2 regions of the Citrobacter werkmanii genome follow, and region 2 is predicted to be linked to the other one. Evidence: predicted binding sites of a transcription regulator. Region 2 holds the regulator's gene; the other holds the start of a gene.
The links. Region 2 encodes Fur, which represses iron uptake genes when iron is present. Its sites were predicted from a motif close to ATAATAATGAGAACNACTATCAA; they were not measured.

Region 1 (5,438 bases), 2.0 Mb from region 2:
ACTACTCTTCGAAATCAACCAAAAATGGTGTGACAACCGTAAAATCTGATGAGCGTGCAATTTCAGTGGGTGAAACGGTGGTTGTCGAGCGTGTGACACCAAATCCGGCGACCATTGCGAAAGTAGTTGTTACGAAAGATATGCTGAAATAACTGAAAACAGTTTATGCCCTTAATCATTCGGGTTACAGGCTAAAAACATCCAAAGGCTGCTTTTGAATGAGGGACAGGCAGGTTCCTCATTCATCCTCAGCAGCAAAAGGTTACTGTGTGATTGTGGAGAGTGAGCGCGGTCATTGCAGTTGTAACCTGAAGTATTACAAATCGAGTTAGTCTCAAGGCCTGAGTCAGATAACCTATTCTGCTCAGGCTTTTTTATGATGCTCCCATCTGTAATAAAAAATTACACTTTTTATTATTCACACTACCTATTTTATTTGGATGGCGTAGGGGTGAATGAAGTGATATCGGTTATCGTTTTTCTTTGACATGCGTGATTGGCCAGATATGTAACGGATCTTTATATTGTGATTATTGACTGCTGTGATGATATTTTTGCCAGTAATACTCCCTTTCTGACGGTATATTAGTGAGGTTTATATATAGCAATAATCGCTGGTTTGATGAGAAATGTATTAATTGTTATTGCTGGTTCTATTACCTATTCTAACATTGCCAAAAATGGCTATTTACCGAGCGATAATTTTATCATTAAGGATAATGTATGAAACTAAATAAATTAACAGCGGCAATACTTGCTGCTGGGATGTCATTGTCTTTTTCATCATTTGCTGCAACGTTGTCGATGAATGACGACACTAATACAATCAGCGGCCTTGATAATAGTCAGATGTTGACGAAGGATAATGGTAATACCTGGGTCGCTTATACAGACAGTAGTCAAAATAATTTTCCGGGTACGGTGACGGTAACCGTAGCGGAAAAGGATAATAACGCAATTAATTCTGTAGACTATGATCCCACTGCCACTTATGGTACGACAGGAACAATTGTTCGATATAATGGCTATTACTGGAAAAGTCAGTGGTGGGTTGATCCCGGTATGGTTCCAGGAAGTGACTCTGTATGGCTGAAGGTCGGTCCTATTCAAATACAAAATCTTGCCACGTTCAGTTTTACGCCTTATACCGGCCAGAAAGCGGCAGATCTGCAAAAACAAGGTAAAGATAAGGCTGCCGCGCAACGTAAAGTTATCGGCTATTTCCCTGAGTGGGGCGTTTATGAAGCACATAACTATTTCACGCCGGATAAAATTGACTTCAGTCAGTTAACCCACCTTAACTATGGCTTTGCGGTTATTAAGGATGGTGAAGTTATTGTCCATGATACCTATAAAGGCCCGGATCTGCTCCGTCAGCTGGACAAACTGACTGAGCAAAACAACGTCACAAATATGGTCTCCGTTGGCGGATGGAATAACTCTGAAGAAGGTGTATTCGAAGAAGCCACCAAAACGGATGACGGTATCAATAAACTGGCAGACAGCATGATTGCTTTCATGCAGGAGTGGGGGTTTGATGGTATTGATGTAGATTGGGAATACCCGGATAGCGATACTGAAAAGACCAATTTCACTAAACTTATCCAGACGCTCAGAAGTAAACTGGATACCCTTGGTTTACAGAGCGATAAGTACTTCCAACTTTCCGCAGCAGTAACAACCAACCATAATAATATTGAGTACATCAACCCAGAGGTCACCGCACCATTGCTGGATAGCGTCAATGTCATGGCATATGATATTCATGGCGCTTTTGACCCTATCACAGGCCACAATGCTCCGCTCTATGCCAACAGCCAGGATGCCGATCAGTTGCTAAATGTCGCTTCCACGATGCAGGAATACAGTTCGAAATGGCATGTGCCCAAAAGTAAGCTGATGATGGGGATCCCGTTCTACGGCCGTGGCTGGGGTAGCGTGGCGCCGACGGAAATCGTTAAAGGTCTGCCTGGTCTGTTCGCTTCAGGTTCCGCTACCGTACACGGCGCGTGGGATGATGAAGATCAGTATACTGGTACTAACCCCTACTATCTGTTAAAACAGTATTCTTCGTCTGCTGACTACACTCGCTACTGGGATCCGGAATCACAGGTTCCTTACTTGTATAATGCGAAAACGCAAGAGTTCTTGACGTATGACGATCCGGAGTCGATTCAGAAAAAAGTTGCCTACATTAACCAGCAAGGATACGGCGGAGCGATAATCTGGGATATTAGCGGTGATACTCCAGAACATGAATTGGGTGAGATTGTCGATGATATAATGGAAGTGCCTTTATCGGAATGCCGCGCGAATCTGTCAGATTTTGGCATATATCTGCGAGACGGTACGCCGATGACGGAATTCACCATCACCAAAGCGGCACATGAGGCCAGGAATATGAACTATTCTGTTTATCAGAATGGAAAATATTACGGTAAGAGCCAGCACGGCACCATTTATGATTGGGGTAAAAAAGAAATTAATGAAGAGGAAGGTACTGTTACCGCGAGCTGGGGAATGCCGCTGAAAGTTGGCGATCTAATTGAACTGAGCTGCTACAGCAATGGTGTACTCTACCCACTGGAGCAAGTAACGGTGACAGAAGAAACTCTGGCAGGTAAAAAAGATATGCGTCCGGAGATTGCCAGTGAACTGAAAGAGTTCCAGGTTGTTATTCAGGACGACAAGCCTGCGTTAAGTATGACTCTGACTACTGCCGCTCATGAGGCAAGAAATAAAAACTACTCTATTCAGTTAAATGGAAAATATATCGGCAAAAGCCAGTTTGGTTCAATCAGTGGTGGTCAGAAACGCGTTAATAAAGCGAATGACACCGTCACGGGGACCTGGGTCAAAGAATTGAAAGCGGGAGATACTGTTCGCTTGTATCGTTTCAGTAATAGTGTTGAAACGACTATTGCAGAAGTGGTACTTACAGACGATATTCTGAAGGATGGCGGTGCTCTGGTCCATTAATGATTAGTTGTTAACTCGTTGAAATAAATCCCAAACCCGATTCTGTGCAGGGGGAGGGATTTATTTCTTTTAGATGACGTTGTATTGAGAACAATAATCATTTATCCTGATGGTGTTCATGGTTGGGAGCATATATGTACATTTGTTTATGTAACGGCATCAGTGATAAAAAAATTCGTCAGGCGGTACGCCAGTTTCACCCACAGTCATTTCAGCAGTTACGCAAGTTTATTCCTGTTGGAAATCAATGTGGTAAATGTATTCGGGCCGCGCGCGAAGTGATGCAGGAAGAATTAATGCAAATGCCAGAATTTAAAGAGATCGCCTGAGTCACACTCTTTTTTTTGACATCCCGCTAGCCCCATCTACTCTCTAAGAGTGGAAGCGGAGGGACTATATAATGAAAGGTGATGTTAAGGTAATAAATTATCTCAATAAATTATTGGGAAACGAGCTTGTCGCCATCAACCAGTATTTTCTTCATGCGAGAATGTTCAAAAACTGGGGTTTCAAACGTCTGAATGACGTTGAATATCATGAATCTATCGACGAGATGAAACACGCCGATAAGTACATTGAGCGTATTCTCTTTCTTGAAGGTATTCCCAATCTCCAGGATCTGGGCAAACTTGGCATCGGTGAAGATGTTGAAGAGATGCTGCGTTCGGATCTGGCTCTTGAGCTGGAAGGTGCAAAAGACCTGCGTGAAGCAATCGCCTATGCCGACAGTGTATTTGATTACGTCAGCCGTGACATGATGATTGAAATTCTGGCGGATGAGGAAGGCCATATCGACTGGCTGGAGACCGAGCTGGATCTTATCGATAAACTGGGGATCCAGAATTATCTGCAGGCGCAAATTCGCGAAGAAGAGTAGAAGCAGAGTCGTTAATACAGGAAGGAGTTAATCCTTCCTGCTGAGTTCACCAACTTATCCAACAAAAGTAACCCCACCCACTTACGGCCAGTGCCGGACCAAAAGGAATCAGCGCGCCGCGACGTCCTTTTTTTGCCCATAACAGAAGACCATACATAATCCCTGTGATTGAAGCTGCGTAAAGAATCATTGGTATACTTTGCCAACCGCTCCAGGCCCCGGCAGCGGCCAGCATTTTGAAGTCCCCGTAGCCGATCCCCTCTTTATGCCATAACAACCTGACTAACCAGTAGATCAACCACAAAATCATATATCCCGCAACGGCTCCAATGATGGCGTCTTTGCCGGGTATAACACCGAAACTGGCGTTGAATAACAGCCCGAGCCACAGCAATGGCAGCGTGAGTTTGTCAGGCAGAAGATAATGCTGCAGGTCGATTACGCTGAGTGCGAGCGCAAACCAAAAATAGATAAAGAGCGCCAGCGCCAGCAGGATTTCGTTGGGATGTAGGGCGTAACAGAAAACGGCCATAACAGCACAGAGCGCTTCGAGCAAAGGATAGCGTTTCGAGACAGGAAGACCACAATGACGACACTTCCCCTTCAGACATAGCCAACTCAGTAGGGGAATGTTGTCATACCACGCCAGCGGGGTTTGGCAGTGGCAGCAATGCGAACCAGGCAGCCATAAATTAAAAGGGGAGAGCGCTCCGTCTGCGGGGGAGGGGGGGAGCACCATCAGAGGCAGGCGCCAGGTGAGCATTCCCATGGTGCTGCCCGCCAGTAGTCCAACGACAAGGGACAATATTGCTAACCCGTTATCCATTTTTTTTCGCTCCAATCGTCAGTCGTGTCAGCGTAATACTGTCGGCATCGTCTTTACTGGCGTGAAACTCAAGCGCCACGATGTGCAGACCATATTCGCCCTGTAACACCGCCAACCAGCGTACGAAGGTGTCCATCTTGATGGTGGAGGCGCTGATATTGAGTCCACCACCGTGAGCCGGCTGGAGTGTTGCGTTAAGTCCCGATTTTTTAAGACTGCGCTTCACCAGCGTTTCCAGGGAGTCCGATTGCGTCCGCTGTGGAAGAAGACCGGCTGCTGAAGCCTGTTTGTGAAGCCACTGTATGTCGAGCTGTAACTTTTCGTCCCGGGATTGCATTGTATCGATAGCCTGACCTAAAGGCTGCCAGGCGCCAAACCAAAAAATGGCCAACAGGCAGCATCCGAACAACGTTATAAAGATGCGTTGCTCATGCGTATTTTTATGATGAAACCAGACCTGAGCACGTTTAATCATTTCGAAGTGTCCACATTCCCTGTTCATGTTTTTCGACTTTTAATGGCAAGCCATAGATGCGCGCTTTGATGAATGCCTGTACCTGGCTTTCATCACTGGCGTAGATGAAAAGCTGCAAAGATTTACTCGCCGGATCATAGTTCAGTCCTTCCAGCGCCAATCCCGGGAATGCTGACAGCTTTGACTGCAACTGCTGCAAGAACAAATAGGGGGCGGGGATATGTTGTTGTAACTGTTTCGGCAGATAGGTTCGCAAATTGCTACTGTGTCTGTTCTCAGGA
Region 2 (5,438 bases):
AGACGTTGCGTCATCGCCGGGAATACGGCGCAAAAGCCTTCACAATAGCGACAGGCATTGCACACCTGCATCACACGTTCAACTTCAGCTTCCGGTTCGGTGATAATTTGCGCTTCGATGATCAGTTTCTCAAGCTGCTTCATGACGTGTCTCCTTACGTGCGGCCAGCGCGGCTTCTTTTCCGGCAATGCGGCCAAAGGTGGTGCCGATCGACATCCCCACGCCAGCGGTGTAGCCCTTGCCCAACACGTTGCCCGCCATCATCTCTCCGGCGACGAACAGGTTACGGCTTGGAAGCCCGGCAAAATGCACAGCGGCGTGTTCGTTCACTTTTAACCCAAGATAAGTGAAGGTGATCCCTGGCCGCAGGGCATAGCCGTAGTATGGCGGCTGGTCCAGTGGTCGCGCCCAGTGCGTTTTCGCGGGTAGCAAATCTTTGGTGGCGCAGTTATCCAGAACGGTGTGGTCGAACTGACCTGGCTGGCAGGCGTTGTTGTATTGCGTCACGGTGTGGGTAAAACGTTCGGCATCCAGTCCTAACTGAAGAGCCAGCTCTGCCAACGTATTGGCCTGCGCGCCGGGAAAGACCGGCGGCATAAAGTGGCCAATAGCTTTACTGTCGATGATGGAGTAGCCAATCTGCCCTGGCTGTTGAGCGACCAGACGTCCCCAGATGGCGTAGCGTTTGGGCCAGAAATCTTCACCTTCATCATAAAAGCGCTCAGCGTCCCGGTTCACCACTATACCGAGCGAGACGCAGTCCACGCGGGTGCAAATCCCGCCGTCATATAATGGCGCTCTGGCATCAATGGCCACGCAGTGTGACTGGGAGGGATCGCCGATAATGTCGGCTCCGGCATCCATCATAAATTTGAGCAGTACGCCCTGGTTAAAGCGCGTGCCGCGAATCAGGAAGTTATCCGCTGGCCATTCGCCGCGCTTGTTCTCTCCCCATGCTTCTCGTAGCCATTCGCGGTTAGACTCAAAACCGCCAGCGGCAAGCACGCAGGATTTAGCGGTGATGCGCTCTTCGCCTGCCAGCGCCGCCACGAACTCGCCATTACGCAGTTCAAGCGCCTGAACCGGGGTGTTATAGCGGATCTGCACTCCCAGCTTTTCTGCGCTGCGATAATAGGCATTCACAAGGGCCTTTCCACCGCCCATAAAAAAGGCGTTGGTTCGCGCCACGTGTAAAGCGCCAGAGAGAGGTGGCTGAAAGTTAACGCCGTGCTGGCGCATCCAGTCGCGGCATTGTGAAGAGGTACGGATCACCAGACGCGCCAGCGCTTCGTTGGTATTCCCTTCCGTGACGCGCCACAGATCTTGCCAGAATTCTTCTTCAGGATAGCTGTCCACCAGCACATCCTGCGGCGCATCATGCATACAACGTAAATTACGCGTGTGTTGGGAGTTTCCTCCGCGCCATTCCCGGGGGGCCGCTTCGAGCAGGAGTACCGAAGCTCCTTGCTCCCGGGCGGTCAAGGCAGCACATAACGCGGCATTACCACCACCAATCACCAGAACATCAACCATCGTATACTCCATTACCATTTAACTATTTGTTAAATTTGTAATTGAAATGTATACGCACAGCTGGTGCGGGCGCTATGATGTGGTGCTAAACAGTACTTTAGTTATTGTAAAGAGTAGCGCCAGGCCAGCTTCCTGCTTCCACCAGTTGATGCATAACTTTCGTCAGCACCACACGGGCGGCAAGGCCTGCCGGGGTAAGTTCATCGTCAGAGAGGCTGACCAGAAAGTTAGGGCGGCTAAGTATCGGATTATAGACGCCGATCACTCTTAGAGTTTCTTTATCGAGATGGGAGATCGCCGCACCGGGCTGAAGAGTGGCGCCAATGCCACTGCGTACGGCGCGCATCAGTAACGCCAGACCATCAATTTCAGTAGCGATCTCAATATTTAGCGCGTGTTCCTGGCAGATGGCATCCAGCCTGCCGCGCAGACCATGTCCCGGGCTTGGCATGATCAATGGAATATTTGCCAGTTGGGCTGGAGCAATATTGTCGTCGACAATATCAGCCAATAGGGCATGGGTCCCAATCAAAAACAGCCGTTCTTCAAGAATCGGTCTGGCGCTCCAGCGCAGGATCTTTTCTTTTTGAAACACGACAGCCAGATCAATCTGGCGGGTATTAATCATTCGTTCCAGGTTGCCAGAGAGACTTTCCACCACATGCAGGCGAACATCAGCATAGCTTTCCCGCATGGCGTGAATAAATGGCATGCCGAGAACGGAAGCGGTACTGGGGGCCATACCGACGCTGACGTGTCCGGAAAGTCGGGCCTCGCGCGCGGCGAGGATTGCATCGTCTGCATGCCGGAGCGCCAGCTGCGCCTGGGAGTAAAAAGCCAGTCCGGCGCTGGTGGGCGTCACACCGCGCGAGGTGCGTTGAAGCAGACGAATAGCAAGTTCGCTTTCCAGGCGCGTCATTTGCTGACTGAGTGCCGAAACACCGATATTGAGATCGAGCGCCGCGCTACCCATGCTGCCGGTTTCTACAATACGCACAAAATAGCGTAGTTGACGAAGTTCCATTTCAACTCTCCGAATGGCAATTGATTTTTACATTAAAGCAACATTGACGTAGAAGGAAGAGGGGGATGGTCAAATTTGGCCCATAAAAAAAGCCAACCGGATGGTTGGCTTTTCAGAAATCGTCACATTATTTGCCGTCGTGCGCATGCTCATCTTCGCGGCAATCGCCTTCGGCGCAGTGGCCATAAAGATAGAGGCTATGGTTGGTTAAGCGAATACCATGTTTAGCCGCAATCTCACGCTGACGCGCTTCAATGGAATCATCGCTGAACTCGACCACTTTGCCGCAGTCGAGGCAAATGAGGTGATCGTGGTGATGCTGTTGAGTCAGTTCGAAGACGGATTTACCACCTTCAAAATTGTGGCGGGTCACGATACCGGCATCATCAAACTGGTTCAGCACACGATACACGGTCGCCAGACCAATTTCTTCACCCATATCGATCAGGCGTTTGTATAAGTCTTCCGCACTGACGTGATGGTTATCCGGTTCCTGAAGAACTTCCAGAATTTTTAAACGAGGAAGCGTTACTTTCAGGCCAGCCTTCTTTAATGCGGTATTGTTGTCAGTCATGCGGAATCTGTCCTGTAGCTAAACGATTCACTTCATTAACAGAAGTGACAGAAATTGCACTTGAGAAATTGCGTATCATTATAGAACTGCCATGGTTAAATGAAAACAGCAAGTCTCTGGCATATATTGTTAATCAAAACGTGGTATCGCCGACAAACACACTGTGCAACACCCGATTGGCATCCAGCCATTGTACAGGGTCAGACGGAAAAGTTACAAATTTGTAGCAATTATTTTGATTGGTTTTATCTATTGATGCGGCGCAGATGAGGATCTGCGCCGCGCGAAATCAGGCATTGATGATTTCGTCGAGGTGCAGTTCTTCTGAGATCTGCTTAACCCATTTTTCTACGCGTTCAGCGGTCAGCTCCGGCTGGCGATCTTCATCGATAGCCAGACCGACAAAGTGGTCGTCGTCAGCCAGGCCTTTGGACGCTTCAAAGTGATAACCCGCCGTTGGCCAGTGACCGACGATGGTGGCGCCGCGTGGCTCAATGATGTCGCGAATTGTGCCTAACGCATCGCAGAAATATTCTGCGTAATCTTCCTGGTCGCCGCAGCCGAACAATGCAACCAGTTTGCCGTTAAAATCAATGTCTTCGAGGGTAGGGAAGAAATCGTCCCAGTCACACTGCGCTTCACCGTAGTACCAGGTTGGAATGCCGAGCAGCAGAATGTCATACCCTTCCAGGTCTTCTTTGCTGCTTTTTGCAATGTCATGTACATCGGCAACGTCTTTACCAAGCTGTTTTTGAATCATTTTTGCGATGTTTTCGGTATTACCGGTGTCGCTGCCGAAAAAGATGCCAGTGATTGCCATGAGTAAAATAACCTCTTGAAACTTATTGAAATGGTGGTGGCGCATTGCCCACGGATAAGGGCAATCATAGCAGAACAGTCAGGCATGCGGAAACAGCAAACACGCGGGACTGCACTCTGTGCTACACGATTTATGATTTAGAGCAGAAATTCAGACTATGCCTGACCGCGCAATGCGGTGAGTTGGGTCATCAGCATCTCTTCGATGAGTTCACTGCGACTCATGTTGCGCGCCTCGGCCAGCTCGTTTAACGCGTCAACGGCATCAGCGTTCAGTTTCAGTTCGACACGCTTAAGCCCGCGAACTTTGTCACGTTTAAGCTGATTACGTTTATTTATACGTAACTGTTCATCACGCGAGAGCGGATTAGTTTTGGGTCGTCCCGGGCGACGCTCCTGCGCGAACAGATCTAATGTCGTACGGTCCGTTTGTTCTTTGGCCATGATCTTGGTGACTTCGGGGAAACAATCAGCCAGGCGTCCGCCCGGATGGATAGCGCGCCATAATACATCAGCAGGAGAGGCACGCCAACGCCCACGCGCGTAATCGCGCACGGACGCTGAGTTTTTAATCAGTTAGCCGGTTCGTTCAGATAACGACGGATGGCCCGCAGCACTGCTTCAGGTTTTTCCGCATGTACCCAATGCCCCGCGCCTGCGATAACGTGCGCCCGAGCCTGCGGGAATTGTGCCAGCAGTTGCTCGCGATACGCTTCGGTGACATAAGGGGAGTTACCGCCTGGAATAAACAATGCCGGGTGCTCCCATGCCGGGAGGGTTTGCCAACCGACGATATTGGGATATTGATCCCACAATACGGGAACGTTAAAGCGCCACTCGCCGTCAACAAAGGATTTCAGCAGAAACTGAATAACACCTTCCTCTTGCAGATGCTGGCGCATGACGCTTGCCGCCTGCTGGCGCGAGGACGCTTGTGCCTCGGTTACGGCATTGATTGCCGCAAAAATCTCATCGTGACGGCGCACATGATAGTCAACCGGCGCAATATCAATAGCCACCAGCCGATCAATACGATCAGGGGCCAACGCGGTTAACGCCATGACGGCTTTTCCCCCCATCGAGTGACCAATAAAGATCGCTTTTTCGATCTGTCGATCGTCCAGCGTATCCACCAGGTCTTGCGCCATGGCCGCATAATTCATTTCAGGCGATCGGGGCGAGAGGCCATGATTTCGCATATCAACCTGGATGATATCGTGATCGGCCACCAGGGAGCGTGCCAGGATCCCCAGGTTATCCAGGCTACCAAACAGGCCGTGAACCAGGACGATGGGAGAATTATTGTGCAGGTTTTGCGCAGATTGAGCTCGGATATTCAATTTCATGGCAAAGTTCTTTTTTTCACACTCACGGGTTAGGGTATCATGTTGACCATTCTGCCACAGGGCTGCAACAACTACGGTTACTCCGAGTTTTATCAGTCACCAGGCTTGACGCTATCCGCTGTTGGGATTTGCCTTTACACTA

Region 1: a site for Fur is predicted at 3,058-3,080, ahead of bfd (bacterioferritin-associated ferredoxin). Genes of this name have one in related genera too.

Annotation. Positions count from the first base shown of each region.
Region 1 covers NZ_CP044101.1:4,676,648-4,682,085, reverse strand. Annotated here, with positions in the region: gene FOB24_RS23115 (glycosyl hydrolase family 18 protein) at 1-152, shown strand, start outside; gene FOB24_RS23110 (glycosyl hydrolase family 18 protein) at 724-2,979, shown strand; gene bfd (bacterioferritin-associated ferredoxin) at 3,114-3,308, shown strand; gene bfr (bacterioferritin) at 3,380-3,856, shown strand; gene FOB24_RS24605 (prepilin peptidase) at 3,903-4,682, opposite strand; gene gspM (type II secretion system protein GspM) at 4,675-5,157, opposite strand; gene gspL (type II secretion system protein GspL) at 5,150-5,438, opposite strand, start outside.
Region 2 covers NZ_CP044101.1:1,762,390-1,767,827, forward strand. Annotated here, with positions in the region: gene tcuB (tricarballylate utilization 4Fe-4S protein TcuB) at 1-143, opposite strand, end outside; gene tcuA (FAD-dependent tricarballylate dehydrogenase TcuA) at 130-1,533, opposite strand; gene tcuR (tricarballylate utilization LysR family transcriptional regulator TcuR) at 1,631-2,557, opposite strand; gene fur (ferric iron uptake transcriptional regulator) at 2,685-3,131, opposite strand; gene fldA (flavodoxin FldA) at 3,421-3,951, opposite strand; gene ybfE (LexA regulated protein) at 4,107-4,394, opposite strand; gene ybfF (esterase) at 4,523-5,296, opposite strand.